3 regions of the Paraburkholderia sp. TE9906 genome follow, and region 1 is predicted to be linked to each of the others. Evidence: predicted binding sites of a transcription regulator. Region 1 holds the regulator's gene; each other region holds the start of a gene.
What was found. The regulator FNR, encoded in region 1, switches genes on or off when oxygen is low (the NO sensors DNR and NnrR bind a similar motif). The targets are predictions, from matches to a motif close to TTGATNNNNATCAA.
Positions count from the first base shown of each region.

Region 2: arcD (arginine-ornithine antiporter) is a predicted target of FNR. The motif match lies at 1,981-1,994, and genes of this name have one in related genera.
Region 3: ACZ9H4_RS24595 (oleate hydratase) is a predicted target of FNR. The motif match lies at 6,211-6,224, and genes of this name have one in related genera.

Region 1 covers NZ_JBWCCT010000001.1:463,335-473,643, forward strand. Annotated here, with positions in the region: partial or broken gene ACZ9H4_RS02085 (hypothetical protein) at 1-436, opposite strand, end outside; gene ACZ9H4_RS02090 (helix-turn-helix transcriptional regulator) at 990-1,694, shown strand; gene ACZ9H4_RS02095 (helix-turn-helix domain-containing protein) at 1,678-1,995, opposite strand; gene ACZ9H4_RS02100 (acyl-homoserine-lactone synthase) at 2,148-2,741, shown strand; gene ACZ9H4_RS02105 (FadR/GntR family transcriptional regulator) at 2,865-3,554, opposite strand; gene ACZ9H4_RS02110 (universal stress protein) at 3,839-4,312, shown strand; gene fnr (fumarate/nitrate reduction transcriptional regulator Fnr) at 4,545-5,339, shown strand; gene ACZ9H4_RS02120 (SUMF1/EgtB/PvdO family nonheme iron enzyme) at 5,458-6,795, shown strand; gene ACZ9H4_RS02125 (erythromycin esterase family protein) at 7,033-7,620, shown strand; gene ACZ9H4_RS02130 (fused MFS/spermidine synthase) at 7,737-8,561, shown strand; gene ACZ9H4_RS02135 (ribbon-helix-helix protein, CopG family) at 8,646-8,843, opposite strand; gene ACZ9H4_RS02140 (class I SAM-dependent methyltransferase) at 9,024-9,290, opposite strand; gene ACZ9H4_RS02145 (HPr family phosphocarrier protein) at 9,525-9,788, opposite strand; gene ACZ9H4_RS02150 (hypothetical protein) at 9,854-10,300, opposite strand.
Region 2 covers NZ_JBWCCT010000009.1:161,338-171,646, forward strand. Annotated here, with positions in the region: gene ACZ9H4_RS24715 (SulP family inorganic anion transporter) at 1-1,414, opposite strand, end outside; gene arcD (arginine-ornithine antiporter) at 2,275-3,750, shown strand; gene arcA (arginine deiminase) at 3,767-5,023, shown strand; gene ACZ9H4_RS24730 (ornithine carbamoyltransferase) at 5,085-6,095, shown strand; gene arcC (carbamate kinase) at 6,186-7,136, shown strand; gene ACZ9H4_RS24740 (AI-2E family transporter) at 7,276-8,412, opposite strand; gene ACZ9H4_RS24745 (hypothetical protein) at 8,809-9,192, shown strand; gene ACZ9H4_RS24750 (hypothetical protein) at 9,388-10,305, opposite strand.
Region 3 covers NZ_JBWCCT010000009.1:132,411-142,719, forward strand. Annotated here, with positions in the region: gene acs (acetate--CoA ligase) at 1-1,882, shown strand, start outside; gene ACZ9H4_RS24570 (acetate uptake transporter) at 2,014-2,619, shown strand; gene ACZ9H4_RS24575 (bifunctional enoyl-CoA hydratase/phosphate acetyltransferase) at 2,620-3,636, opposite strand; gene ACZ9H4_RS24580 (universal stress protein) at 3,797-4,270, opposite strand; gene ACZ9H4_RS24585 (hypothetical protein) at 4,308-4,670, opposite strand; gene chrA (chromate efflux transporter) at 4,926-6,143, shown strand; gene ACZ9H4_RS24595 (oleate hydratase) at 6,297-7,940, shown strand; gene ACZ9H4_RS24600 (NRAMP family divalent metal transporter) at 7,947-9,296, shown strand; gene ACZ9H4_RS24605 (flavodoxin family protein) at 9,310-9,825, opposite strand; gene ACZ9H4_RS24610 (universal stress protein) at 10,061-10,309, shown strand, end outside.

The sequences.
Region 1 (10,309 bases):
CGTCGCGCAGGGTTTCGAGCGGCAAGAGGGCGTCGTATAGCCGTTGCGCGGTCTCGTGAGCGCCGCCTCGACGCCCTCGGGCGTCGTGAAGCCGCCGAACGGCAGCACCATCGCGGTCCGATACCGGGTTTGCGCGAGGATGCGCGCCTGATCGAGCATTTTCCCGAAGTCTGGGCCGATGGCCGGGATCACGCGCGTGCGGGGGCTCGCGGCGTCGGCAAGTAGGTCCAGCAGGTCCCGCTATTCGCTGACGGCGGTGTGATAGAGGTTCGCGTTGCCGCCATATAGCAAGTGCGCACGCCGCCGGCTTCTATATGGCGCGGATGAGCGAGAGATTCGCAGCAGGATCGAGCGTATAGTCCGCGCGGCGCGCCAGCGGCGGCACCGCCATGACCGAGGCGGCGAATTCGGCGTCAAGCAGAGAGGCTACGTTCATGACGCCTCCTGCCTGGCGAGCGCAATGGGGCGCTCACGGTAGCATCGGCCTCGCCATGTTGTCAAACAACTTGAACCGACGACGCCCGACCGAACTTGCCGCTCGTGTCTCGAAATCACTGCGAACTGTCACTTTTATATGACAATGGAGCCTGATGGATCGATGCCCCACCTTGCCCGATCGTGGACAGTCGCGCGTCATTGCGGACGAATGCGCGGTTGGATCCGCCAGTCGCGGCCTCGTGCTTATTAAAATCAGCGGGGTAATAATATTGCCAATGAAAGGCTTCAAAATGGCGACGACGAGGGAATTACCTATTTCGGGAGCCAGCAACTCTCAATCGGGCTAAACAGACTTAGATGGCAGTTCGCTCGTTTTCTTCGCAGTGGCGCCCGTCATGCCGTTCGACAGCGTTCGGCGCTGCGCAAGTTTTTTTAGTGTTAGATTGTGACGATTAAAACCGCCGGGCGGATTACCGTTCCGCGACGAAACGCAACGGGATGTTTGCGAGCCTGAGAGAGTTAAGCAATTGTCGCTACATTTTATCGAGCAGATGGCACCGCTACTGGACGCCGCCGACGAAGCGGAATGGTTCCGTGCGATTGCGGGCCTTGCCGAGACATGGGGCTTCGACAGAATTTTGATCGCCATGCTACCGCGCCCGACCATGCGTCTGGAAGATGCGTACATACGCAGCACCTACGCGCCGGCATGGCGACAGACGTATGACAAAGAGGGATTGGTTCACATCGACCCGACCGTCGAACATTGCATGGCGCGCGCCGCACCGCTGATCTGGTCGCCGGCAATCTTCTCGACGACAGCGCAGCAATCCTTGTACGAAGAAGCGCGCTCATACGGGCTGCGCGCCGGGGTGACGGTACCGATTCACGGACCGAACCAGGAAGCCGGCATGATGTGCTTCGTCAATGACAACAGTTCGAGCGAAGATTTCCAGCGCCACGTCAACGCAGCGCTGCCGAATCTGGCGTTATTGCGCGACCTGGTTATCGATACCAGCCAGCGCCATCTGGATACGCACGCTCAGACCGTCTTGCCCAAGCTCACGCCGCGCGAACGCGAGTGCCTGAAATGGACCGCACGCGGCAAATCCACTTGGGAAATCTCCCATATCCTGAACTGTTCGGAAGCCGTAGTGAACTTCCACATGAAAAACATCAGGACGAAATTCGGTGTGAATTCGCGGCGTGCGGCAGCCGTGATCGCGGCGCAACTCGGGCTTATTGACCCGGGTTGAGAAACGCGGCGGCGTCGCGGCTATAGAGCACCCGCTCGGCACGGCCCAGATCGGCATCGGAAACGGTTTTCGTGAAGTACAAGCCCAACAGGATCGACACCGGCGCCGGGATTTCGGCACCGGATTCGAACCGGCTGCCGCGCGACTGAGTGACGCCGAACCGTGCCCAGAAGCGGCGCTGGCTTTCTTTTTTCTTCTTGCGGTACGCAATGATCAGCACACGATCCACCGCCGTGGAGGCCTCCGCCGGGCGCGTTTGGAGGCCAGTCTGCGGTTGCCAGTGATTTTCGAGAAGTTCCATTTTCGTGCCTTGTCGGTTGGATGCGGATACGTGTCTCGAATTCTGCGTTACCCGATAAGCATGCACACCTATCCAGGTAGGTAGGTGGCAGAACAATTCAATATGCATAAGTTTTCCTGGTATTGGTTTCTCAACTCGTTCAGGAGAACGGCATGCAAACAGCGATCCGGATTGGAATGCGGCAGGATTTCGACAACTCGGACATCAACGAGATGTACCGCCTGCGGGCACGGGTGTTTCACGGGCGGCTCGGCTGGGATGTCCCAACCATAGCGGGCATGGAGATCGACGGCTACGACGCCCTCGGGCCGTACTACATGCTGATTCAGAGCGAAGACCGGAAGTTGCGCGGCTGTTGGCGCATGATGCCGACCGAAGGTCCCAACATGCTGAAAGACACCTTCCCCCAGCTGCTGCACGGCGAGCAGGCGCCGGTCGGGCGGCACATCTGGGAGTTGAGCCGGTTTGCGATCGAAACCGGTGGCGAGGAGCAGTCGTTCGGCTTCACGGACATGACGATCCAGGCGATTCAGGAAGTCATGAAATTCGCGCAGCGGATGGGTATCACGCGGTACGTCACCGTGACCACCACGCCGATCGAGCGGCTCCTGCGCAGGACCGGCATCGACATCAGCCGGCTCGGCGCGCCGGTGCAAATCGGCGTGGAGCGGGCGGTGGCGCTGAATGTCGCGGTGAGTCCGAAGACCCTTACGGCCTTGTTCGGCCCGATTGCGGTTGCGGCTTAGTCCGGACGCTCGTTCGCGCCTGGCGTCGGTTCAGGGAAATTTGTCCCGGTTTGATTGCGGGCCATGGGGGGCCGGGACAAGCGCTTTCCCGTGGCTGGGCCGTGTTGAGTCGCTACGCGGAACTCAGGAGCCGAACATCCGTTCGAGCGCATTCTCGAGATGCGCGCGCATCGCCGCGCCGGCAGCTGCGGCGTCCTTGCGGCGAATCGCATCGAGCACCGCCATGTGCTCGGCCTGGACAAGCCGCTGACGCTCCACCGTCTTGACGAGCGACAGGTTGCGCGACAGGTTCATGCTGAACAGTATCTGTTCCTCGATGAACGACATGACCGTGATGAAAAACGGGTTTTTCGACGCGCGCGCCACGGCCAGATGGAACAGGAAGTCGTCCTGCGCGCCGATCCCGCGGGTTTCGATGATGCGCTCCAGTTCGTCCCAGGCGTGCTGAATCGCGGCGATGTCGTCGGCATCGGCTTTGAGCGCCGCCTGCGCGGCCGCGCCGGCTTCGGTCACGATGCGAAATTCGTAGCATCGGCGAATATCGGACAGCGTTTCGAGCGGCGCGAAACGGCGCACGTCCGGATCGGGCCGCCGCGCGACCGTGGTACCCGACCCGTGCCGCGTCATGATGATGCCGTCCGCCCGCAGACGCGCCAGTGCTTCGCGCACGGTCGGCCGCGAGGTCGCAAAACGTTCGGCCAGCGCGTGCTCGGTTGGCAAGCGCTCACCTTCCTTGTACTCGCCTTCGAGAATGCGATTGAGGATGTCGCCGTAGATCTTCTCGGGCAGGCCCGTGGTTTTGCGCTCGTTCATCGGCGGGCTGAAACAGCTTGTCTGAATATCATTTAATTGTAAGGCCAACTTTGGCCGTTCCTTACGGAAATATGCGCCCTGAATCGAGCAGCGGGGCGCCGCCCCGCGCGCTATCAAGCTTGGCGACAAGGACACCGGACCCATGAATTTGATAAGAGTTTGATTTACATCCCGGTTGAGTGCATCTTTTTCGGCCATCATCTAAGCTTCGTTGGTATAAAAGACCAAGGAGCCGGGCCGTGAGAACGGCTACGGCATACGGATTTTTCAGACGCGGAGTCGCCATGTACACACGCATCCTGGTAGCGGTCGACGGCAGCAACACTTCCCGCCGTGCATTCGAGGCAGCCCTCGCGCTCGCCAAATCCAACGGCGCCGTTCTGCGGCCTTTCTACGTTGTCGAAAACACGCCCATGTACTTCGAAGCGCCCGGCTACGACCCGTCGATCCTGCGCAACCGGTTGATCGAAGAAGGCAGGGAGTTGCGCGCGGAATTCGCGCAGACGATGGCCGAACAAGGCGTCAAGGGGGACCCGGCCGTCAGCGAAGCATCGTCGCTCGGCGATGTTTCGGACATCGTGCTGAAGGCCGCCGCCGAATTCGACGCCGACCTGCTGGTAATGGGCACACATGGCCGGCGCGGTTTTCAACGGCTGATTCTCGGCAGCGTCGCCGAGCGTTGCGTGCGCCAGGCGACCATCCCCGTGTTGCTGATTCCGTCCGCCGCGGGCCAGGACAAGGAAGCCGCCGCCCAATAACAGCGCTTCGCGCGACCGCCGTTTGCCATGTGTGGAACGGCGTCGCGCAATGGCGGCTCATTCGTGGGCCCCGCACCGATGGAAGCGCTCAGGAAATACCTGGCAGTCCAGCCACCCACGACCGTGCCACAACGCTCAAGATGCCTCACCGACTGAACGCGTCACTTTGCCGCCAAATCGCGTCCAGGGTGGGTGGGACAATCGCCACTACTCTGACAATCGGCTGCAGAACATGCTCACTCCTTCCGCTATAACGCACTCCACCGGCATCGACGGCCCCTCCGCAAGTTCGTTGCCGGCGCGCAGCGGCCGCCGGGCTGCACCGGTGCGGGCGACCGCGCGCACCGCCGCCCGCTGTTCGAGTTGTTCGATGCGGCAACTCTGCATGCCTCAAGGCCTGTCCGCCGAGGAACTCGCGAAACTGGAAACGCTCATCTGCTCTGCGCGCCCGGTGCAGCGCGGTGAAGCGCTCTATCGCAGCGGCGACCGTTTCGACAACGTCTACGCCGTCCGTTCCGGGTCGATGAAAACCGTGATGGCGCACCGCGACGGCCGCGAGCAGGTCACCGGCCTGCGGCTCGCCGGCGAGGCGCTCGGGCTAGACGGCATCAGCGAAGACGTCCACGCGTGCAGCGCCGTCGCGCTCGAGGACAGCACCGTTTGCATCGTCCCCTACAGCGCGCTCAAACGCCTGTGCCGCGAAATCAGTTCGATGCAGGAGCGCATGCACAAACTGCTGGGCGCGCAAATCGTTCGCGAAGCCACGCAGATGATGATGCTCGGCTCACTGTCCGCGGACGAACGCGTCGCCGCCTTCTTGCTGGACGTGTCGGAGCGCAATGCGCAACGCGGCTATTCGTCGGCGGAATTCAACCTGCGCATGACGCGAGAGGACATGGGCAGCTACCTCGGCATGACGCTCGAAACCGTGAGCCGCACCTTGTCAAGATTTCAAAAGCGCGGCCTGATCGACACACAGGGGAAGCACATCCGCATCGTCGATCTGGCCGGACTGCGCCAGGTCTGAGCCGTTTGCCGGGGCTGGCCGGCGCCCGCCTACGCTCGTTCGGCGCGCTTTCGCCTTGGCATGGCTCCTGCGACCGGGTACAGTCTTTAGTCCCTCCCCCGCAAGGAGACCCGGCGAAATGAATCGCGACCCCGCCCCACGTCACCCGCTCGTCCAGCGTCTGATCGACGCGCGTCAGGTCACTGACGCATTGTTTGCCATCGTCAAACCCGAATTTCTGTATGAACGGCCGATCCGTGAACGCCACCGGATCGTGTTTTACATCGGCCATCTGGAAGCGTTCGATCGCAATCTCTTCGATCGGCGTGTATGCGACCTGCCCGCGTTCGCCCCGGAACTCGACCAGCTCTTTGCTTTCGGCATCGATCCGGTCGACGGCGGCTTTCCGACCGATCAACCCGGCGACTGGCCGTCGCTCGACGCCGTACGCGCGTATGTCGCGCGTGCGCGCAGGCAGATCGACGACGCGCTCGCCGGTCTCGCGGACGCCGCCAGGTTCGGCCGCGACGGCGCGCAAGCCGACACCTGCCGGCAGTTGCTGAACGTCGCGATCGAGCATCGGCTGATGCATGCCGAAACGCTCGCGTACATGCTCCATCAGTTGCCGCTTGCACAAAAGGTCACCGAACTGCGCGAGTCCGTGGTCACGCATCCCGAACGCCCGGACGCGTTGGCGTCGATGGTCCGGGTGCCGGCCGGGTCGGCGGTGCTCGGCATGCCGCGCGACGCCGGCCAGTTCGGTTGGGACAACGAGTTCGGCGAATTACGCGTGGACGTGCCCGCCTTCGAGATAGACCGGTACATGGTGACGAACAGCGCGTTTGGCGAGTTCATCGAGGCCGGCGGCTATCGCGAATCCGAATGGTGGTCGGAGAAAGATTGGGCATGGAAGGAAGCCGAGCACATCGAGCACCCGGCCTGCTGGTCGCGACGCGAGGCGAGCGGCGAAACAGGCGGCAACGCGAGTGAATGGATGCTACGCACGATGTTCGACGAAGTGCCGCTGCCGCTCGACTGGCCCGCCTATGTGAGCCACGCCGAAGCCAGCGCTTACGCGCGCTGGGCCGGCAAGTCGCTGCCCACCGAAGCGCAATGGCAACGTGCGGCGCAAGGTGTGCCGCACGCCGGGTCAGGCAACTTCGATTTCCGCAGTTGGGACCCGAAGCCGGTTGATGCGTATCCGCAGAACGTCAGCACGTTTGGCGTCGAAGGTCAGTTCGGCAATGGCTGGGAATGGACTTCGACGGTATTCGATGCGCTGCCGGGCTTCGAAGCGTTTCCGTTCTATCTGGGTTACTCGGCCAATTTCTTCGATGGGCAGCATTACGTGCTCAAAGGCGGCTCGGCACGCACCGCGCAGTGCATGCTGCGGCCCGCTTTCCGCAACTGGTTTCAAGCGCATTATCAGTACGTGTATGCGGGGTTTCGCTGTGTGAGGGCGACAAATAAAGAATAAGTTGACGCGAAATATCGCCTTAGCCCACGCCTCCTGGCCCAACACCGCGTTCCGCCGGCGCGGGTGGAAGAAATGGCTTCATTTACGATGACATGGGGCACGTCGTCGCTTGCAACGAAGATCCGGCGCGGCGGCACATGACGGTGCCCGATTCCTTCAGCAGGAACCGTCAGGACTGGGCACTCCGCGTCGCAGGCGAGAGTGACAGGTCCGCCGCAATCCGACATCAACTGGTTCGTGCAGGGCGAAGGCGACGCCGGAGCGGATACCACGCTCGGCGACTTCCGGCGTTTTCCGACGTGGATGTGGCGCAATCGTGAAATGCGCGACTTCATCGTCTGGCTGCGTGCACACAGCGCCGGACTGCCGCCCGAAGAGCGAGTCGGTGTTTATGGACTCGACCTGTACAGCATGCACCAGTCGGCAGATGCAGCGATCCGCTATCTGGAGCAGCTCGATCCCCAGCGGGCCGCGATGGCGCGTGAGCGTTACGCTGCGCTCGACCATGTTCGCGAGCCTCAAGCCTATGGCTATGCCACTGCAGTTGGCGCCCGCCCTGACGCGCGCGAAGGCGTCGTCGCGCAATTGCTGCCACTGCGCACCGACGCGCTGCTCCACCTCGCGCAAGATGGCCTCGCGGCACTCGACGCACAGTTCTTCGCACAACAAAACGCCAAAGTCGTCGTGAATGCGGAAAACTATTACCGCTCGATGTTCGGGCGACGCCTGAACACATGGAATTTGCGTGACGCGCACATGTACCGCACGTTAGCCGCCCAGCGGGAGGTGGTCGAAATGACTTATGTGATAATATCATTACCATAATCTGCAAATCAGGTTAGCCATGCAACATGGCTGCCGGCCGAGCGGAAGCGGAGCGAAGGCGCTCCCGATTATCACGAGGCTGAAGAGCCAGACATACACGCTGCCCAGGCAACTGCATGGATCACTCGCACGCGTCCTTCAACGCCTATATGAAGTTTCTTGCCGGGCCGCCCGCGGACGGTACGCCCGTTGTGCTGGAAACGGCCAATGCGCTGTCGCTGCACTTCGATCTACTGGCCACGCAGAGCTTCATGTCCCGACGCGATCCGCACAAGCTGATGCTCGGCTATACCCGGACAATGATGGGCTTCCTTTTGCTGAAGCCCACGCCCAGCAGAATTTCCATGATCGGTCTGGGTGGAGGGTCGCTGGCCAAGTTCTGTTACCGGCATCTTCCGCACACACGGATCGTGGCCATCGAAATCGACCCGGCAGTCATCGCGCTGCGCAACACATTCCATATTCCGCCGGATGACGAGCGATTCGAGGTGATCTGTGCGGACGGAGCGGAATACGTCAAGCGCGACGACGCGCCTCCTGACGTGATTCTGGTGGATGGCTTTCTGGCACACGGCATGCCCGTGCAGTTGGGTAACGCAGCGTTTTACGCGGCTTGCCACGCGCAGCTCGCGGACGATGGAGTGCTTGTCGCCAATTTCGTCGAGGACGATCCGCTTATTCCCTATTATCTGGAAGAGGCGCGTTCGGCGTTCGGTAACTCGCTCTCCATTCTTATGGCAGAGGATAGTTGTAACTACACGATGTTTGCATGGAAAGGTGCGCCAAAGCTTCCGTCCCGGGATGCGCTACTCACACGCGCACGCACACTTGCAATGACGCATCCGCTGAACTTGCTCGCGACCGCGCGTCGACTGAAGCAAGGCACGAGCTTCGCCATGAATTGGAGATCTGAACAGAATCCGGAGCCGGGCGAGAGCTGACAGCAATTGTGCAGCCGCCACCCGCGTGCAACGACGCGCAGCAACTCTCAAGGACTAGGGTGGGGACTTGAAAACTGCCCTGGTTCAGGCAGTTTTGCGGCGCGGACGCGCACCAATGGCGCTCTTTGTCTTGTAGCTGACGCCGTGCTGCTCAAGGTAATCGCGGATCAATTGCCGAACCACCTGTGAGGGCGTCAGGTCCTGCGCTGCGCACAGTTTCTCGAACGCTTCCTTCTTCACAGGATCGATTAAAATCGTGAGCCGAGCGCTTTTCGTTTCCATGACGGGCAGAGTCCAGATATGTTAATTTGATTATAATACATGGCGGCTCCCGAGTCATCCTCGCGCCATCAATGCGCCACCCTCGTTGCGCATTCTGCCGTCGCCTTCCTTCCTCGCGTGCACACCCGCTCGAACCGTCCGGTCCATAGAGATGAAACCGTCTGCAGATAGCGGACCACTTCACTCAATCCGTCCATATCGGCTCCAGTTCAATTTTTTGCCGTATTCAATGCGCGTGGCCGTGGCGTGGAGACTGACCGCGTGCCGCGCCTGAAGCGCGCGCGCCCGATCGAGCATCGCTGTGAATGACGGAAGTCCGCCCGCTCCTTTCCACGCAAAAACGGTGACGTTGTGCTCACTACCTTCCGACCGCGCCAGCGCAACCGCGCCGGCAAAAATTTCCCGGAGCGAGCAGAGGTAGCGGTGGAAGTCAGGTTCGTCCGTCATCAGATCGGCACGAGCATGGTCCGCGTATGGCCCAGTGCGAGCGCATAAGGATCGTGCCGCAACATCGTGCTCTAAACGCCACGCGCGTCGAAGTACAACGACACCACCTGGTCGTTTTCAATCACCAACGGCTTGTTCGGATTTCTCTTTCCTATGTTGAGCATGATCGGGGGCGAGTCGTGGCGTGATCAGTTGGCGAGTGCGCGTAGAGTGGGGTGCCCTGCCTGAAGCGGATCAGGAGGACACCTGCGCATGCAGAACCGCCGACAGGGCATCCATCGCGGCGCTTTCGTCGGGCCCCGTAATCAGGATGCGTACGAGCGTACCTCGCCTCACCCGAAGGGACATGACAGACATGACGTCCTTGGCGTTAACGGACCGGCCGTTCGCGATGCAGACGATATCGCTCCCAAAGCGGGCAGCACTCACCGCAAGCCTCGCCGATTCGTGCCCGTTCAGCCCCCACCGGCCATTTATCTGAATCAATGCCTCGACCAACCCACTCCCCTTTGCACGTAAATCGTCACAGCGGCGCGCTACGCCCGGACATAGCCACACAGCACTCAATGCATGGAACTTGCGGCCCTCTGCGCAAGGAAAGCGCGTAATTGCCGGTCCCATTCGTCAACCCGCACCGCAATGTCGACCGTGCCGAGTCGCTTCATATCCTGATCCAGATGAACCGCCCTAAGCGATTTTGGACGCAGTGGAGCACGAAAGAACTTCCCGTCGTCGTCCAGAAACAGACAGGGCCGCTGCCGGTATCGCGCCCCGAAAAGCGAGGTTGTGTCGTGGACATGGCGGGCCGATTCCTTCTGATAGACGAAGATGACATTGATCCCGCAGTCTTCCAGGCTGTCGCAGATGTCGGAGAACCGGTACAGCATCTGGAATCCCCGCTCGCCCGCCCTGCCCACACCGATGACAATCAGTCCGTGACGGCCCATCAGGTCTCGCAAGAACCGGTGCGTGTAGTCATGGGACAAAAGCGAAATACTGGTGTCAATCACGTCAATCTC
Region 2 (10,309 bases), on a different contig from region 1:
TCGAGGCATTAACGAAAAAAATTCTCCCCTCGGGCCGCAAAAGCAGCAGTCCGGGAAACTCCTCATCGTCGGGGTGCTGGTCAGATACTGGCCGGAATACATTCGTGCCACGTTTGCGTCGCAGCACATAGACGGGTGGATCGGACACCTGGTGCGCAAGCGCCACGAGTGACACAAGAATGGCGATCAGAATGCCGTTCAACGTACCGAGCAGCACGACGCCCGCGAGGGCAACCAGAGCCCAGAGGAACTCCATGCGTCTGACAGCGAGAATCGCGCGAAAATCCGCAGGCTTGAACAGCCCGATTGAATAGACGATCACGACTGCGGCAAGCGTCGCGTGCGGCATGAGACCAATCAGCGGCGCAAGCAGGAGCATGGTGCCCAACGTAACGGCTGCCGTCACGAGTTCCGCCAGTTGTGAATGCGCACCCACAAGGCGATTGACCGCCGTCTGGGTGGTCCCGCCGCCCGACGGCATCGAACCCAGCAGCGCGCCCGCTGCATTGCCAAGGCCCGTCGCCATTAGCTCGCGATTCGGTAGCGGCACGGATTCGCCGCTTTGGGCGAACGCCCGGCCTGAAGCGATCGTTTCAGTAAAGCTCATCAATGCAATGCCCGCCGCCGCGGGCCAGAGCGCCTCGACGAGCGAGAACTGAGGCATGACAATCGATGGAAGCCCCGTTGGAATGTGGCCCACGATCCCCACGCCGTACTTCGGCAGCCCCAGGATGCTGACAGCCGCGATCCCACATGCCACCGCAATGAGCGGGGCCGGTGACTTCGGATAGAAATGTTCGAGCGCCACCAGAACCACAACTGTCACCACCCCGACGACAACCGTGGCCACCGATGCATGAGGAAGTCCCGTGACGAGCGCATAGACGTTATGAAAGAACGAACTTTTCACCATGTGCAGGCCAATCAGCTTCGGCAGTTGATCGAGCACGATCACGATGGCGATGCCGCCCTTGAAGCCTGTCAGCACCGGCTCGGAGATGAAGTTCGCCACGAATCCAAGCCTGAGAAGCGCAGCGAGAACAAGGAATACGCCGACCAGCAGCGTGAGTGTCGCAGTGGCAACGGCCAGTTGGGCCGCGCCGCCGCCCGGCGCGACCTGACCGAGCGCGGTCGCTGTCAGAATAGCCAGCGTTGCAGTGGTGCTGACGCTCAGCGGCCTCGATGTACCGAAGAGCGCATAGATCACCATAGGGACAAGTGCCGTGTACAGTCCGACCTGTACAGGAAGACCCGCAACGGTAGCGTAAGCCATCGCCTTCGGCAACACGACAGCCGCAGCCGTGACTCCCGCGACAACGTCCGGTTTGATCCACGACTTCTGATACCCGTGAACCCATTCGAGAACGGGAAGCCGACGGCCGGGACTTTGGTGCGGCGAGGACTGGTCTTGCATGAGCGTATGCCTCTGAAGATCCGTGCGTTAGCGACGGGCGCAGACGTCATTCGTTGCGACGTTGACACCACTAGCCGGGCCCATGTCCAGAAACACAGCGGCCACGGCTGTTGCCAATAGGGATTTCACGGTGTCTCCTTCCGGGAAAGTCTCAAAGGCCTGACTTTTAGAGAAGCTTCGAACTGGCGGGCCACTTTTCCAGTACGCGGTCCGTCGCACTCGCTGTGATCCGGCAATTGCCGCAAGGTTGCGGCAGTTCCTTGATCGTCCTTCATCCCACAGTACGCAATAGGCCCACCCACAGGCTTGATACAGATCAACGCGGTGGCTGAGCCGGGAAACGACAAACGCCTCTGAGCGCGACCGTGGGAGCGCAAGCGCGAATCCACCTCCGACGCGCGCGAGTTAGCCTGGCGATTTAATCTCTCACCGCATTACGTCGAGCACACTCGCGCAACCGCGTGAAGATTTATGCGGCCAACTCGCTGCGTCCCATGCGAAGTTCCACTGCTCCCGTCAGATGAAAACCATATGTTTTTCCAACGTTATGCATACCGGAGCAGATGTTGATTCAGGTCAATCTGCGCATCCCAGTAACTCATACGCTCCATATGCGGGCAGAGCCGCTCCGAACGATCACGTCCCATCCGATGCGAGCCGATCGTTCAAAAATGGTTTTTTTAGTCCGCAAAAAATTGATATCGAGTGCTCACTTCGTTCATCGGTATGTGGCATCGACTCATTCGCAAAAAAGGTGGCCTTGCCGATGTTCACACGCAAAAGAGTTGAGAGCGCCGTATGCCGAGATCATCACCCAAAGATTCTCCGGCATCGCGGCAAGTGTTTAAAGGAGACGTTACATGTCTGATTCCATATCTCATCCTGCCTCTGGCGCAAAAACGAAGCCTTCCACCGCCTCCGCCCCGAAGCTTCATCTCGGCGCCCTGACCGCGCTCGTGGTTGGATCGATGATCGGCGGCGGCATCTTCTCCTTGCCGCAAAACATGGCCGTTAGCGCTGACGCCGGCGCCGTGCTGATCGGCTGGGCCATCACCGCTGTGGGCATGCTGACCCTGGCGTTTGTGTTCCAGACGCTCGCCAACCGCAAACCACAACTCGATGGTGGCGTCTATATCTACGCCAAGCAAGGCTTCGGGGACTACATGGGGTTTTCATCGGCCTGGGGCTACTGGATTAGCGCATGGCTTGGTAACGTCGGGTACTTCGTCCTGCTATTCGCCACCTTCGGTTTCTTCTTTCCCATCTTCGGCGAAGGTAATACGCCCTTTGCGATTGCCTGCGCGTCCGTGCTGCTCTGGGGCGTTCACTTCCTCGTGCTGCGCGGCATCAAGGAAGCCGCCTTCGTCAACCTGATCACGACGATCGCCAAGGTGGTGCCGATTATTCTATTCATCCTGATCTGCCTGTTCGCGTTCAAAGCGCATGTCTTCACCAGCGACTTTTTCGGTCTGAGCAGTCCAAAGCTCGGCAGCGTCGCAAATCAGGTGCGCGGCACGATGCTCGTCACCGTCTGGGTGTTCATCGGCATTGAAGGCGCCAGCATCTTCTCAGCGCGCGCTGAGAAGCGCACTGATGTCGGCAAGGCGACGGTCGTGGGTTTTGCCGGTGTCCTGCTGGTTCTCGTGCTCGTCAACATGCTGTCGCTCGGGATCATGAAGCGGCCCGAGCTGGCGGCACTTCCAAACCCGTCGATGGCAGGTGTCCTCGAACATGTCGTCGGCCACTGGGGTGCGGTCGTGATCAGCGTCGGCCTCGTGATTTCGCTGCTGGGTGCATTGCTTTCGTGGGTGCTGCTTTGCGCCGAAATCATTTTTTCCGCCGCTCGCGACAACACGATGCCGAGCTTCGTGCGCAAGGAAAACTCGAAGCAGGTCCCCGCAAACGCGCTCTGGCTGACCAACGGGCTGACGCAGATATTCCTGCTCATCACCCTGTTTTCAAAAGGAACATACCTGTCGCTGATCTATCTGGCAACGTCGATGATCCTGTTGCCTTACTTCTGGTCCGCAGCTTACGCACTGCAAGTCGCGTGGCGTCGCGAGACATACGAAAGCGAGCCGAAGCAGCGCAACAGGGATCTTGCGATCGCCGCGATTGCAGTGATCTACGCCGTCTGGCTGCTCTATGCGGGCGGGCTCAAATATGTGCTGCTATCCGCCCTGCTTTACGCGCCCGGCGCATTGCTGTTCGCCAAGGCGAAGCGCGAAGCCGGCCAGCCAGTCTTCACTACCGTCGAAAAAGCCGTCTTCGTGGCGGTCGTGATCGGCGCATTGGTCGCCGCATTCGGCTTGTACAAAGGTTTCCTCACGCTCTGATCCAGGGAGACACATGATGAGCATTGGGACATTGAATTATGGCGTCCATTCCGAAGCGGGAAAACTGCGCAAGGTATTGGTCTGCTCGCCCGGACTTGCGCACCAGCGCCTGACGCCAAGCAATTGCGACGAACTGTTGTTCGACGACGTCATCTGGGTCAGCCAGGCCAAACGCGATCATTTCGACTTCACCACCAAGATGCGAGAGCGCGGCGTCGAAGTCGTGGAGATGCACAACCTGCTCACCGAAACGGTACGCAACGCCGACGCGCTCGAGTGGATTCTCGACCGCAAGGTCCGGCCCGATACCGTGGGCATTGGACTCGCGAACGAGGTTCGCGCGTGGATCGAAGGTCTCGAGCCTCGCAAGCAGGCCGAATTCCTGATTGGCGGCGTGGTTGCGGAAGACATCCCCGACACGGCGGAGACCAATACGCTCAAGATGTTCCGCCAGTATCTCGGCTACTCGGGCTTTGTGCTGCCTCCGCTACCGAACACCCTGTTCACGCGCGACACCACCTGCTGGATCTATGGCGGCGTCTGTCTCAACCCGATGTACTGGCCCGCAAGGCGACAGGAAACCCTGTTGGCCACGGCGATCTACAAGTTTCATCCGGACTTCGTGAATCACAAGTTCGAAGTCTGGTACGGCGATCCGGACCGCGATCACGGCATGTCCACGCTGGAAGGCGGCGATGTGATGCCCATCGGCAATGGGGTGCTCGTGGTCGGCATGGGCGAGCGCACGTCACGGCAAGCGATCGGCGAACTCGCTCAGAGTCTCTTCTCGAAAGGGGCGGTCGAAAGAATTATCGTGGCCGGCCTGCCGAAGTCTCGCGCTGCCATGCACCTCGATACGGTATTCACGTTCTGTGATCGCGACCTGGTCACCGTGTTTCCGGAGGTCGTGAAGGAAATTGTCGCGTTCTCAATACGCGCCGATGATTCGTCAGCGACGAAGCTGAACATTCGCCGCGAAGATAAGCCGTTTCTCGATGTCATTGCCGAGGCGCTCGGACTAGCCAGATTACGCGTCGTGGAGACAGGGGGCAATAGCTTCGCCGCAGAGCGTGAGCAATGGGACGACGGCAACAACGTCGTCTGCATCGAGCCTGGCGCCGTAATCAGCTACGACCGCAACATCTACACCAACACCTTGTTGCGCAAGGCTGGCGTCGAGGTGATCACGATCACCGCGGGTGAGCTTGGTCGCGGTCGCGGCGGCGGCCACTGCATGACGTGCCCGATCGTGCGAGATCCCATCGACTACTGACTGGTCGGCATCGCCGGCATGGAGCCGGCTGCCACCGGATCGGCCCTTAAAGGAGAAAACCATGGCTTTCAATTTGCGTAACCGGAGTCTGCTGAGCCTGATGCATCACAACACGCGTGAACTGAGGTACCTGCTTGACCTCGCACGCGATCTCAAGCGCGCCAAGTACACCGGCACCGAGCAGCAGCACCTGAAGGGTGTGAACATCGCGCTGATCTTCGAGAAGACTTCAACCCGCACACGTTGCGCGTTCGAAGTCGCGGCGTATGACCAGGGCGCCAATGTCACCTATATCGATCCGACCTCTTCCCAGATCGGCCATAAGGAGAGCATGAAGGACACAGCGCGCGTGCTGGGGCGCATGTATGACGCCATTGAGTATCGCGGATTCAAACAGGAAATCGTCGAGGAGCTGGCCAAATTTGCGGGCGTGCCCGTATTCAATGGCCTGACCGATGAATACCACCCAACCCAGATGTTCGCCGACGTTCTGACGATGCGGGAAAACAGCGACAAGCCGCTGACGGCAATCAGCTATGCGTACCTTGGCGACGCTCGCAACAACATGGGCAACTCGTTGCTGCTGATCGGCGCGAAGCTGGGAATGGACGTGCGGATCGGTGCGCCCAAAGCGCTCTGGCCGAGCCCCGAGCACATCGAGACTTGTCAGCGCTTCGCCGCGGAAAGCGGCGCGCGCATCCTGCTGACGGAAGACGCAAAGGCCGCCGTCAACGGCGTCGATTTCGTGCACACGGATGTGTGGGTGTCGATGGGTGAACCGATGGCAGCATGGGGCGAGCGTATTCAACAGCTGCTCCCCTATCAGGTCAACATGAATCTGATCAAAGCCTCGCAGAATCCTCAGGTGAAGTTCATGCACTGCCTGCCCGCGTTTCACAACAGCGAGACGGAACTCGGAAAACAGATTGCGGAGAAATATCCAGAGCTTGCGGGCGGCGTCGAAGTGACCGAGGAGGTATTCGAGTCGCCGTTGAATATCGCGTTCGAGCAGGCAGAAAACCGCATGCATACGATCAAGGCAATCCTTGTCTCGACGCTTGCCGATATTTGAATAGCCAGCTCGCCGCGCTCAGGACGTTGCGGCGCGAGCGTCGCCAACGCTTGTGCCCACCGTCATTTGCCGTCCATTAGAAGGGGTTACATGATGCGTATCGTGATTGCATTGGGAGGCAACGCCTTGCTGCGGCGCGGTGAACCGCTGACGGCAGAAAATCAGCGCGATAACGTGCGGCTCGCCGCCCGCCAGATCGCGCGAATCGCGACGGGTAACGAACTGGTGATTGCGCACGGCAACGGGCCGCAGGTCGGGCTGCTTGCTCTCCAGGGTGCGGCATACAAGGAAGTCGCGACTTATCCGCTCGATGTTCTCGGTGCGCAGACCGAAGGGATGATCGGCTATCTCATCGAGCAGGAGCTGGGCAATCTGCTGCCTTACGAAGTGCCGTTCGCCACGATCTTGACGCAGGTCGAGGTCGATCCGCACGACCCCGCCTTCCAGCATCCGACCAAACCAATCGGTCCGGTCTACGAGAAAGAAGAAGCCGAGCGTCTCGCGAAGGAGCGGGGATGGAACATTGCCCCGGACGGTGACAAGTTCCGTCGTGTGGTCGCAAGCCCACGACCGAAACATATCTTCGAGATCCGACCGATCAAATGGCTGCTGGAACGCGGCGCTATCGTGATCTGCGCCGGCGGCGGCGGTATTCCCACCTGCTACGACGCGAATCACAACCTGATCGGCGTCGAAGCGGTCATCGACAAGGATCTATGCTCCGCGCTTCTTGCGCAGGAATTGGCCGCCGACATGCTGATCGTCGCGACCGATGTCGATGCGGCGTATGTCGACTGGGGTTCGCCGAACAAGCGGGCCATTGCACAGGCGCACCCGGACGAACTGGAAAGGCTCGGATTCGCCAGTGGTTCGATGGGCCCGAAAGTCCAGGCGGCGATCGAGTTTGCCCGTCAAACGGGCAAGGACGCCGTGATCGGCTCACTGTCGGACATCCAGGCCATCCTCGAAGAACGCGGGGCCGGCACCCGCGTGAGCACGGCCGAATCGGGCATCCGCTACCGCGTGCCGACCGGCGGTTAATCTGGAGCATCTGGAGCAGCCGTTCTCCGCCCGGAGAATGGCTGCGATCGCTGCGCGTTGTAGTTATCTCCGGCCGCTCTCGCTGTGCGTCGGTGCAAGCGACGAAGTACCTGACTACCTGACCTGGGGTCCTTTCTCTTCACTTCGCTTCCAGTTGTCCGGTCTTGCTGACCACGGTATTCAGCTTCTCTCCCGGCAACTCGGAGACGGGCTGGTCTCTCACCCATCGCCAGAACAGTTGATAGCCGACTGCGAGCATCACGGGCCCGATGAACAGGCCAATGACGCCCGCCGAAACCATGCCTCCAAGCGCGCCAATCAGCACGACCGGCATCGGTACCGCAACGCCGCGGCCGAGCAGCAATGGCTTGAGCACGTTGTCCGCCAGTCCCGCAACAAACACATACACGGCAAACCCGATCGTTGCCGCGCTGAAGCCCTCGGTGACAATCACGAAGACGATTACGGGAATCGTGATCAAGGTGGCAGGCAGTTGCATGATGCCGATCAGCAGTATGGCGAGAGCAAGCAATCCAGCACCGGGAATGCCCATCACGACGAAGCCGATGCCGATCAGCAGCATCTGGATGAATGCAATGCCGACCACCCCTTGGGCCACGGCGCGAATCGTGGCCGTACAAAGATCGGTGATCTTCGGACCATTTTCCGGGCCGGAGATGCGCGAGGCAATCTGCACGGCACTGACGTGACCATGTTCGCCATGCGCCATGAGCACGCCCGCCACGACGAGGGAAACGAAGAATATCGCCAGCCCGGCACCGAGACCCGTGACCATGCCGAGCACCGCAAGGCCTGCACCCTTGAGCTGCGGGGCAAACCTGTGCGCGAGGCCCGTGAGGTCGGTCGAAGCCTGTTGCCAGAACTCATGCACCCGTTCGCCCACCAGCGGCCAATTGGCCACCGATTCGGCCGGCGGCGGAATCCGGAAACTGCCGCTGCGGAACACGGCGATCGCATGCTCGATCGAATCGGCAACCGCGACACCTAGCAGGTAAGTCGGGACGAGAATGATGCCGAACGCGACAGCGACGATCAGCGTCGCGATCAAGCCTCCCCTGTTCGGCAACCTGCTGCGCAGCCGAACCTGCAACGGATAGAGGGTGATGGCAAGAATCAGCGCCCATACCATCAGATTCAGGAACGGGACGAAGATCCGAAAACAGAATACGGCGAGCACCGCGATCAGTCCGGCGCGAATCAGTACATCGAGCAATTGTCTGGACAGTACGCGTGTCGATGTTGGCGAGCTCAGCATTTTGAACTCTCCCCTCTCTTTAGAACGCATCCGTGCGGATAGCGGGCTAGCCGAACCAGCAGCAGAAATTCATCGCCGCGCTCCGGCCCGTTCTCCGCTGCCTACGGTGCTAATCCCTAATAGACGCGCGTATGTACCCCCGCCTCTTGATCCACGTCAATCAGATCGATGTCGCCTCCCCACAATGGCCGCCGGTCCTGACTGACATTCACCCCGGCAGCAGCATACTGCCGGATTTCTCCGCGCCGACCGGGCATTGACCTATATCAAGCGGAATCCGACTGCGAGCCCTATTCTGTCAATCAGTCATGCGTCGGTCGCGAGACATGCATCGACGGTGTTTGCTCCCATGCAAATCGTCGGTTGAGCGCGTGAGTCATTCAGCAGAGTGCCGCTATGAATCAACCCATGATCTGGATTACAGCGCCAGACCTGTCCGACGGATCCACGGTCTGGTTTTCGGCATATGGTTTCGGGTGGGGCTATCGCGCGTTCGCGGTCTCATATGAAGTGATCTGCGAATCGCTCGGCGCGGGCGACACCACGGAAGAACAGATTCGCCTCGCTTTCCAGTTAGGAAAGCGACAAATTCTTCAAGCGGTTCTGCAGCATGATTCGCTCTCGTACAAAGGGCAGCGAATCACGCTTTCTTTCGAAAATCGATCCCACTCAATGTCCACTGACGCTCCTGAAACAGTGACGGGCCGCGCACCAGCGGCAATACTCCGATCGACGGGTCCGCAACCTACGGATCCTTCAGCGGGTGCTCAATCCGGTTAACTAGCCACGTGGTGAACTGCGATGCAGCGACTTGACCGGAGTGTGTCTTAATCGACCTGATCCATGCGGCGCAACAACGTGATTCTTACGATCATCCCTTTGCCTCGCTGGGTGTGATCGACAGGTGGAATGTGCCGCCGGCACAGTTAAACACCGGCCCTGACCGTTTCGTCTTCTGCAATTGTATCGACCGGCTTAGATCGCTCGCATCGCCGCATCGATGTTCAGGCCGCCAGGCAACAGTTCCCGACGCGGAAACCGCACAAGCACAAAGACTCGCACTATGGCTGGATTGCCTGGAATGCGTGCGAAGTCGAACTGAATTTCCTGCCCCGCCTCGCCCCCTTCGGGCTGGACTACGTTCATCATGTCGAGCCGCAAAAGTCTGCGCTGAACGTAAAGGTGATCGGAAGGCGTGGAGAACACATTGCATACGCACTCCAGCTCGAGCTCGGCTTGCGTCCCGGGCACCCTGAGGGTGGCCAGAGTTTGCGTATTCTCGTTGATCTGCGTCTGGAGCCGATCCAGCTCGGCTGATTCGTCATTTAAAGGCGCGCCGATGACCGCCCGCAGACCCGTTCCTTGACGTTCCAGCAGCGCGACACGTTCCTCGATCAGGGCTCGCGATTGCTTCACCAGATCGCGTCGCCTCACGGCTAGACCTGCAAGGCCTTCCAGGGCCAGTTGATCGATCATCCGGCGGGCAATCTCTGCGCGTAACGACGCCTCGGAATCGCTGCAGATTCTGATGCGATGGTCGCTGAAGCACAGCGTAGTTTGTGGCACGTCATGACGAACAGAGTTTCCTTCCATCGTGACGCCCAATATGTGCCGCTCGGTCATCGCCATCCCGAGGACCGCGTATGCTTCGGTCAAATTCGCGTGTCTCTCGAAATAAGCACGCAAGGTTTCCGACCGGCTAAAGGCTTGAGCCAGATCGTCGCGCGTGGCAAAGAAGGCGCGAATCGCCGGATCGGACGACCATGCGTCGGCATTGGCATCGTGCAGCGGCTGCAGCGAAGCGACAAGATCGTCTGCATAGCGCAGTGACAGAGCCACCGCCCGGGTGAGCTTCGCTTCGTAGTGACGCGCGTACTTTAGTCCAGGGTTCATGACA
Region 3 (10,309 bases), on a different contig from region 1:
CCTCGTTGCCGAGGCAAGCCAGGACCACCACGCATTCTGGGCACGCCTTGCCCGCGAACAGCTCGCATGGCGCCGCCCATTCACGAAGGTGCTGGACGAGGCGGATGCACCGTTCTACCGGTGGTTCGAAGACGGCGAGCTAAACGCGTCGTATAACTGTCTCGATCGCAACCTGGTCAACGGCCTGGCGGACAAGGCCGCGATCGTCTTCGAGTCCGACGATGGGAAGATCACGCATGTGACCTATCAGGCGCTGTATCACCGCGTATGCCGGCTCGCCAACGCGCTGCGCGCACGCGACGTGAAAAAGGGCGACCGCGTGGTGATTTACATGCCGATGTCGGTGGAGGGCGTGGTCGCCATGCTCGCTTGCGCGCGCATCGGCGCGCCGCACTCGGTGGTGTTCGGCGGCTTCTCCGCGAAGTCGCTGCATGAACGCATCGTCGACGTCGGCGCGTCTGCCGTCATCACCGCTGACGAGCAGGTTCGCGGCGGCAAGACGTTGCCGCTCAAAACGATCGTCGACGAAGCGCTCGCGATGGGCGGCACGGACGGCATCGGGACAGTGGCGATTTACCGGCGCACCGGCGGGCGGATTCCATGGATCGCAGGCCGCGACGCATGGTTGCACGAACTCGAAGCGGCGCAGCCGGACACCTGCGAACCCGAGTGGGTCGGCGCGGAGCATCCGTTGTTCGTGCTGTACACGTCCGGCTCGACGGGCACGCCGAAAGGCGTTCAGCACAGCACCGGCGGCTATCTGCTGTGGGCCGCGCTGACGATGAAATGGACCTTCGATATCAAGCCCGCCGACGTATTCTGGTGCACGGCGGACATTGGCTGGATCACCGGCCACACCTACATCTGCTATGGGCCGACCGCGGTCGGCGCGACCCAGGTGATCTTCGAAGGCGTGCCCACTTTCCCGAACGCGGGCCGCTTCTGGAACATGATCGAGCGCCACAGGGTCAGTATCTTCTATACGGCGCCGACGGCGATCCGCTCGCTCATCAAGTCCTCGGACGCCGATCGCTCGGTGCATCCGGACAGCTTCGACCTGAGCAGTCTGCGTCTGCTCGGTACGGTCGGCGAGCCGATCAATCCAAGCGCGTGGACGTGGTATGCCCAGCATGTCGGCGGCGGCCGTTGCCCTGTGCTCGACACGTTCTGGCAAACGGAAACCGGCGGCCACATGATTTCCCCGCTGCCGGGCGCGACGCCCCTCGTGCCGGGCTCATGCACGTTGCCAATGCCCGGCATCGACGCGGCGATCGTCGACGAAACCGGTCACGAAGTGCCGAATGGCCACGGCGGCGTGCTCGTCATCCGCAAGCCGTGGCCCTCGATGATCAGAACCATATGGGGCAACCCGGAGCGCTTCCGGCATGGCTATTTTCCCGACGAGCTTGGCGGCAGGCTGTACCTTGCGGGCGACGGTGCGATCCGCGACATCGACACCGGCTACTTCACGATCACCGGCCGGATCGACGACGTGCTGAACGTTTCCGGGCACCGGCTCGGGACCATGGAAATCGAGTCGGCGCTCGCCGCGCATCCGCTGGTTGCGGAAGCCGCGGTGGTCGGCCGCCCGGACGACACCGCCGGCGAGGCAATCGTCGCATTCGTGGTGCTCAAGACGGCGCGGCCGTGCGCAGCCGACGCGAAGCGCGTGGCCGACGAACTGCGCGCGTGGGTGGGCAAAGAGATCGGCCCGATCGCCAAGCCCAAAGACATCCGCTTCGGCGACGCGATGCCGAAGACTCGCTCGGGCAAGGTGGTGCGCCGGCTGTTGCGCTCGGTGGCCAAAGGCGAAGTCATCGTGCAGGACACCTCGACGGTCGAAAACCCCGCGGTGATTTCACAATTCGCCGATGCCACCTGATTCCCATCTGACCCGCGAGCGATAACCGCTCGCCCAATTTGCCTCAAGCACGATCCGACCTCGCGCGTGCCCAGCGTGGACACGCGCTTATCCTAATTTCATCGTTCCTGCACGGAACGGAGGATGTCATCATGAATGTCAAGGCTCCCAATCCCGCTTCGCTCGGTCTCGCGGGTTTCGCATTGACGACGTGGCTGCTCAGCATGATCAACGCCGGCTGGTTCAGCGGCAATGCGATGGGGATGGTGCTCGCCGTCGCTTTCGCTTACGGCGGCACCGCGCAGGCGCTCGCCGGACTCATGGAGATTCCGCGCGGCAACACGTTTGGCGCGACCGCTTTCCTCAGCTACGGCGCTTTCTGGTGGTCGCTCGCACTGTTCGTGCTGTTTCTGCACGGCACGGTGCCGGCTGCCTTTATCGGCTGGTATCTGTTTCTTTGGGGTGTGTTTACGCTTTACATGTGGGTCGCGACATGGCGGGCCGCACGCGTGCTGCAACTGGTGTTTCTCTCGCTGTGGGTGACCTTCTTCGTGCTCGCGGCGAGCGAATGGACCGGCCTTGAATGGCTGCATCATGCAGGCGGGTATCTGGGCATGCTGACCGCGCTGCTGGCGTTTTATCTGTCCGCCGCGGAAATCATCAACGAGACCCACGGGCACGTGGTGTTGCCGACAGGTGCGGTAACCGCTCAACTTGCCGTGAGCCTGACGATTCAGGAAGAACTGCGCGAAGCGTGATCAGGCAGATTCCGGGCGGCACCTGCCGCCCGCTTGGCCGCCGCACGGGTCGGCCAGCAGCACCGCCAGCGCACATGATGCCACCCGCGTGGGCACGCCGTCGGTGCGGCCCGTGAGCACGATGGGTACCCTGGCACCGAGAACAATGCCAGCGCTGGCGGCTCCGCCGAGAAACTCCAGTTGCTTGACGAGCATGTTGCCAGCCTCGAGATCGGGCACCACCAGGATGTCAGCGCGGCCTGCAACAAGAGAGACAATTCCCTTCAGCCGCGCGGCTCTGACCGAAATAGCGTCGTCGAAGGCGAGCGGTCCGTCCACCAACGCGCCGGTTAGCTGGCCTCGGTCTGCCATCTTGGACAAGGCCGCGGCGTCAAGTGTGGCGCGCATCTTCGAATTGACGGTTTCAACCGCGCCAAGGATCGCGACACGGGGCAGCGCGAGGCCGAGCGCGTGCGCGAGATCGATCGCGTTTTGCACGATGCCCTGCTTCTGCTCCAGATCCGGGACCACATTGACTGCGGCGTCCGTGATGATAAAGGGGCGTGGATAGCTCGGAATCTGCATCAGAAAACAGTGCGACATGCGCTTGCCGGTCCGCAAACCCAGCCAACCCTTTCCCGGCTGAACCACGGCTTCCATGAGTTCGGCGGTCGGCAGACTGCCTTTCATTAGCGCCTGCACGTGTCCACGCGCCGCAAGTTCAACCGCACGGGCGGCTGCGGCATGACTATGCGGCACGTCATCGATTTCGATGCCTGCGAGATCGATTCCCGCCGCTGAGGCCAGCGCCTGAATTCTCTCGCGCGGCGCGATGACCACCGGATCGATCAGGCCGGCGTGGCATGCCGCGCTCATTGCCGCGAGACTTGGACTGTCGCAGGGATGGACGACCGCGATACGAACCGGGCCGCGGGCGAGCGCCAGCCGCAGCAGCGGCGCGGGTTCTCCGTGCGGGCCCGGGATGATGCCGGGCAACGCGTCTGCCGCTGGCTCGCCGGCAACCGGGCATGTATTCATAGGAGAAAGTCCGCATGCAGTTGCAGAAGCAAAATGAGCCAGGACGCGGGGCACGCCCGTGAGCGCGCCCCTTCCTGGCACCTGTCCGTCAATAGATGGAGATCGCTACGGCATGTCGACGATCACTTTCAACGCATCGGAAGCCGTCGCGTGATGCACGTCAGGCCGGTGGGTCATGCTCCGTGTCCACCGCCTCCCGGATCAGCAGCACCGGACACGTTGCAAAGCGGACGAACCGCTCGGCTACGCTGCCGATCACCATGCGCCGCAAGCCGCGGCGCCCATGTGTGCCCATCACGACCAGGTCTGCGCCACGGCGTTGCGCACAGCGCACAAGCGCACTAGCGACGTCTTCACAGACGCCTAGGGTCTCCACGATCTCCGTGTCGCCCGCGACGTTAAGCTCGCGCATCTGGGCGAGCGCGCCTTGCAGCAGCGTCATGCCGACCTGACGCGCCGCGTCCGTCAACAGATGAGGATCGCACGCGCCCGCGTACGTGAAAGCCCCCGACTGATCCAGCACGTAGACCGCCGTCACCTTGCCGCGCGAGAGCTTTGCAAGCTGGATCGCTTCGGAAAGTGCACGCTTCGATGCTTCGCTGCCGTCCAGAGCCACCACGATGTTTGCGTACATGACTGCCTCCTGGGAAACATTGCCCATCCGTGCGGAATCAGATGCGCGCGGCGCCTCGTGCGAGCATCCGCTCGGCTGCATCGAATGCTGCCCGCACCGCGCCATCGGCGTCAGCGCCCTGCTGATGCTCTAGCGGCACCAGCTCGCCGGTGCGCAGGATCAGATCAAGACGAACGTCGAACAGGAGATGATTCGGCGCCGCGTCCGGACCCGCGCGTCGCGTGTCGAGCGCGTCGACCATGCCGCTCGACGCACGCCTGTGAATGGCCTCGACTGCAAGATGGCATCCGGAAATGGCTTTGCAAAACCGCTCGAGCCGCACCAGTTGCGCGGCGGCCTCCGACTCGATTTGCGCGGTCCCCGCAAATCCGAAGTAGACGATCTGCATGTCGATTCCCATACTGCCTCCGCGCGTATAGTCCTGCCGGTCGACTGGTGCGACACCGAAAGCCACGCATGGCAGCGAGCCGATGAGCAGATCATCTGCGCTATTCGCAGGCTCCGGTTGACCTGCATCAACGGTGATGCAACAGTGCCGTGCGATTGACGGGACCGATCGAACAAACCAGCGCGCGGACGCCGACACCCGCTCGACAGGACCGGGATGTGCTATTTTGCGGAGCCCATCCCGGCACTTCAATGCACGACCTTTTCCATGCGCAACGCAGATACACAGACGCCCGCCACCCGAACGGCGCATAGCTCGCCATGGACGCTCTTCTGGATATTCCTGCGGCTCGGTCTGACTTCGTTCGGCGGCCCGGCGGCCCATCTTGGCTACTTTCGCGACGAATTCGTCAAGCGTCGCCGCTGGCTCGACGAACACACGTTCGGCGACCTGGTTGCGCTGTGCCAGTTTCTGCCCGGGCCCGGCAGCAGCCAGGTCGGCATCGCGATTGGCCGTCTGCGCGGCGGCGTGGCGGGTGCGGTGGCGGCCTGGCTCGGCTTTACGCTGCCATCGGTGTTAGTGCTCGTGGCTTTCGCCTATGGGTTCACGCGTCTGGGGGATGCGACCGCGCTTCATCTGCTGCGGGGACTGAAGATCGCGGCGGTGGCGGTGGTCGTCCATGCGGTCTGGTCGATGGGACGCATGCTCTGTCCAGACCGCGCGCGCGTGACGATCGCGGCGCTCTCGGCCATCGCCGTCATTCTGCTCGGCGCGGCTTACGGGCAGATCGCGTCGATCGTCACGGCGGGAATCACCGGTGCCGTATTGCTGAAATCGTCGACGGAGGTGCCGGGCGCACCGCTCGGCATGCCGGGAACGAAAGCCGGCGCGCTCGGCTGCCTCGCGGCTTTCGCACTGTTGCTGTTCGGATTGCCTGCCATAGCGGCCTCTCTGCACAGCTACCCGCTCGATCTGTTTGCGGCGTTCTACCGGGTCGGATCTCTGGTGTTTGGCGGCGGGCACGTCGTATTGCCGCTGCTGGAAGCAGTCGTCGTGCCGCGTGGCTGGGTCGCCGCGAACGCGTTCATGGCGGGCTACGGCGCGGCGCAGGCGGTTCCCGGTCCGCTTTTTTCGTTCGCCGCGTTTCTTGGCGCCACCAGCACCGGACATCCGTCGGGCATGGTCGGCGCACTGATTGCCACGGTGGCGATTTTCCTGCCGTCGTTTCTGCTGGTCGGCGCTGCGCTGCCCCTGTGGAGCGAGCTGCGCGCGCTCGCGCCCATGCGCCGCGCGATGGCCGGCATCAACGCCGCCGTGGTCGGTATCCTGCTCGCCGCGCTCTATAACCCCGTATGGATCAGCGCGGTTCACAACGGGCGCGATTTCGCGCTGCTCGTCGTTGCCCTGGTGCTGCTTGCGTGGTGGCGCGTGCCGTCGTGGGCGGTCGTGTTGCTGACGGCAGTGCTCGCGTGGTGGTTCGTTTGAAACAGGCACCGCTCTTTCAGGCACCGCGCGGCCCCTCCGCTGCGAAGGGGGCACCACTCAAGCTCTGTTGATCCAACTCAATACGCGTTCGCTTCGCCCCGGTATGGTCTGGACACTGGCATCTGGATGGCCATTATCTTCGGGGGACTCAGCATGAACAACCCAGACCACCTTGCGACGCGCTCCACCGGGAATGGCTTCAGGGACGCCCCTGCGGCAGCCCGCCATTTCCATCTCGTCGGCGGCGGCATTGCGTCGCTCGCGGCCGCTGCGTTCCTCATACGCGACGCCGACGTGCCCGGCTGCGACATCACGATCTTCGAGGCGCTCGACAAGCCGGGCGGCAGCCTGGACGGTGCCGGCTCTCCGGACGAGGGCTACATGGTCCGCGGCGGCCGCATGCTCGAAAGCAAATATCTGTGCACCTATGATCTGTTCGACTCGATTCCGACACTGGACGGGCGCAGCAGCGTCACGAAAGAAATTTTCGACTGGAACCAAACGATCCGCACCTCGTCGAAAGCGCGGCTCGTGCGTAATGGCCGGCGCGAGACCGCGCCTCCTTATGAACTCGCCGAGAGGCATGTACTCACGCTCGGCCGTCTCTCGATCGAACCGGAAGCCCTGCTTGGCGATAGCCGGATTTCGGAACACTTCGAGCCGGACTTTTTCGAAACCAACTTCTGGTTCATGTGGTGCACGACCTTTGCGTTTCAACCGTGGCATAGCGCGGTCGAATTCCGCCGCTACCTGCTGCGCTTCGCGCATATGACGTCGGGCTTCAACCAGTTGCACGGCATCATGCGCACGGTCTACAACCAGCACGACTCGATGGTGCGGCCGTTGCGCAAGTGGCTCGCCGAGCACGGCGTGCGATTTCGCGCCAACACGCGCGTCGTCGATCTGCGCTATGACGAAAGCGGCGAGCTGAACCGGGTGGCGGGTATCGTCTGCGAACACGAGAACCGTCGTGTCGAGATTCCGGTCGATGAAGAGGACAAGGTCATCGTCACGCTCGGTTCGATGACTGCGGGATCGAGCCTCGGCGGCACGAACCGGCCTGCCGGGTTCGATCACGGCGACAGCAGCGGCGCGTGGGCGCTCTGGAAAAATATCGCGTCGGGACGAGCCGAATTCGGCCATCCATCCGTGTTCGCCGATCACGTCGGCGAATCCCGCTGGCTGTCCTTCACCGCGACGCTGCACGACCCGACGCTATTCCGCCTGGTCCGCGATCTGACCGGCAACGTGCCTGGCGAAGGCGGCCTCATCACCTTCCCGCAGTCGAACTGGCTTGCGTCGATCGTGCTGCCGCACCAGCCGCATTTCATCGGACAGCCGAAGGACGTCGAAGTGCTCTGGGGCTATGGGCTCTTCGTCGACCGGCCCGGCAATTTTGTCGGCAAGCCGATGGCCGATTGCACCGGCCGCGAAATCATGACCGAACTGCTGGGTCATCTTCACGTGCACGAGGACGCCCCACGCATTCTCGACGACGCGATCTGCATTCCGTGCCTGATGCCGTTCATCACCAGTCAGTTTCTGCGGCGCAAACCCGGCGACCGGCCTCAGGTGGTACCCGAAGGTTGGGCGAACCTCGCATTCGTCGGGCAGTTTTGCGAGTTGCCGAACGACGTGGTGTTCACTGTCGAATATTCGGTGCGCACCGCGCAGACGGCCGTCTACACGTTGCTGGATTTAGACCGGTCAGCCCCGGCGGTCTACAAAGGTCAGCACGACCTGCGCGTGGTGTACGGGGCGTTGTCGGCGCTGCGTCACCCACTGCGTAACCAATAGGCCGCCATGCCCTTTTCGCGCCGCCTACCACCCTCCTCACGCTCCGGGACGGCAGCCGGGGAGTCTCGCGGAGCACCGCGCAAACGCCTCGGCGCGCTTTTCGCCCGCCTCAGGGAGCATCCGCTCTCACGCATCGGACCCGGACTCATCACCGGTGTCGCCGATGACGATCCGAGCGGTATCGCCACTTACTCACAGGCGGGCGCGCAATTCGGTCTGAACATGCTCTGGACCATGCCGCTGGCGTTCCCACTCATGGCGGCAATCCAGTGCATGTGCGCCAATCTGGGCCGCGTCACCGGCAAGGGTCTCGCCGCCAACATCAAGGAAGCGTTTCCGCCTGTCGTGCTGTACGCCGTGGTCCTGCTGCTGTTGCTCGCCAATACACTGAATATCGCCGCCGACGTAGCCGCAATGGGCGAAGTCGCGCAACTGGTCAGCGGTATCGACCGGCACCTGCTGACGGTGTGTTTCGTGTTCGCCACGCTGTTGCTGCAGATCTTCGTGCCGTACCATCGCTACGTGTTTGTTCTGAAGTGGCTGACCGTTTCGCTGCTGGCGTATGCGGCCGTGCTGTTCGTTGTCCATGTCCCGTGGCGCGACGTGGCGCTGCGCACGTTCTGGCCGCGCTTCACCGTGGATGCGAAGGCGGCGGCGGTCGTCGTCGCGGTGTTTGGCACCACGATCAGCCCGTATCTGTTCTTCTGGCAGGCTTCCGAGGAAGTCGAAGACATGCATGCCGATCCGTCCCGGGCGCCGCTCGTGCGCGAGGCCGACGCAGCGCGCACGGAACTGCGGCGCATCCGTTGGGACACCTGGAGCGGCATGCTCTATTCCGATCTCACCGCCTACTTCATCATGCTCGCCACGGCCGTGACGCTGCACGCCGCCGGGGTGACCGACATCACTAGCGCCGCCCAGGCGGCGAGCGCACTACGCCCGCTTGCCGGCGACTTCGCGTATCTGCTGTTCGCGCTCGGCATACTTGGCGTGGGATTCATCGGGGTGCCGGTGCTGGCAGGCTCGGGCGCCTATGCATTGGCCGAAGCGATGGGCTGGCAGGAAGGGCTCGAGCGCAAATTGCGCGATGCACGTGGCTTCTACGGGATTATCGCGGTGAGTGTGCTGGCCGCGCTGGCGATCCAGTTTTCGCCGATCAGTCCGATGAAAGCGCTGTTCTGGAGCGCAGTCATCAACGGCGTGGTGGCCGTTCCGTTGATGGTGGTCATTCTGCTGCTCGTGTCGAAGCGCTCGGTGATGGGGGACTTCACCGCGAGCCGGCCGCTGCTTGTGCTCGGCGCGGCCGCGACCGCGGTGATGGGCGTCGCTGCCGTGCTGATGCTGCTGCCGGCCTGATCCGCAGGTGAGCTCAGCAGGTCCATTCAAGCGCTTCATGGTCGGCGAGATGGCGTTTCAGCGCGCTCACGAAAAGAACGAGCAACGCGCCCACCGCGCCGCGCCGTACTTCAGCGGCGCGCACATTGCACTGCGCGACCGGCGCCTTGCCGGCCAGCGCGCGCATTTCGGCAAAAGCGGCTTGGCTGCCGAGGCCTCCGAAGCTGCAAAAGAACGCCACGTGTCTGAACTTCGAGCGGTTCTCGAGCAGGTAGGCGCGGACCGGCGCGGACGCCGAGCCGGCCCATACGGGTGTGCCCACCACCACCAGGTCGTACTGCGCGGCATCGAGCCCAGCCGGAACAATCTCGGCTGGTCGCTTGCGCCACGAGTCGACAAGACAACGCAGATAGGCGAAAGGGCCGCGCCGCTCCGCCAGATCGCAGATTTCTTCGAGGTCTGCGGACAGCATCCTGGCGAGCGTGGATGCCAGCATACGCGTGGTGCCCGTACGGGAAAAGAAAACGACCAGAACGCGGTGATCAGACATGACTCGCTCCTCCAGAGGGGAATGCGCCGGCGCAAGCACGGCGGCCTCGCATGTCGAGGAGCATAGGCCGCGCACAGTCCTTGGGCATGACCTAAGTCAAACACCGCTTTCGGCGCGCTGCGTCGGCAGCGCCGTTGATCTGCGTCAACGGGGCCGTCGCGATCATGCCTAGACTCAAGCTCACCTATTCGCGCATCAAACTCGCGTCAGCATCTTTTCCCACGGAGCCCCTGCCATGAGCTACAAAACCATCGTCGTTCATCTCGACAACGGCCAGCGTGCGCACCCGCGGCTGGAAGTCGCGCTGCGCCTCGCCAAACAGTTCGATGCGCATCTGACCGGCGTATACGCCGTCTTCTCGCCGGATCCCCGCTCGCTGTATGTGATGGCGGGAACGGCGGCGTACTACGCGACGCATGAACAGATTCGCGCGGAGCGGCGCGCGGCGCTGGAACGGCTCTTTCATGCCGAACTCAGGCGTGCC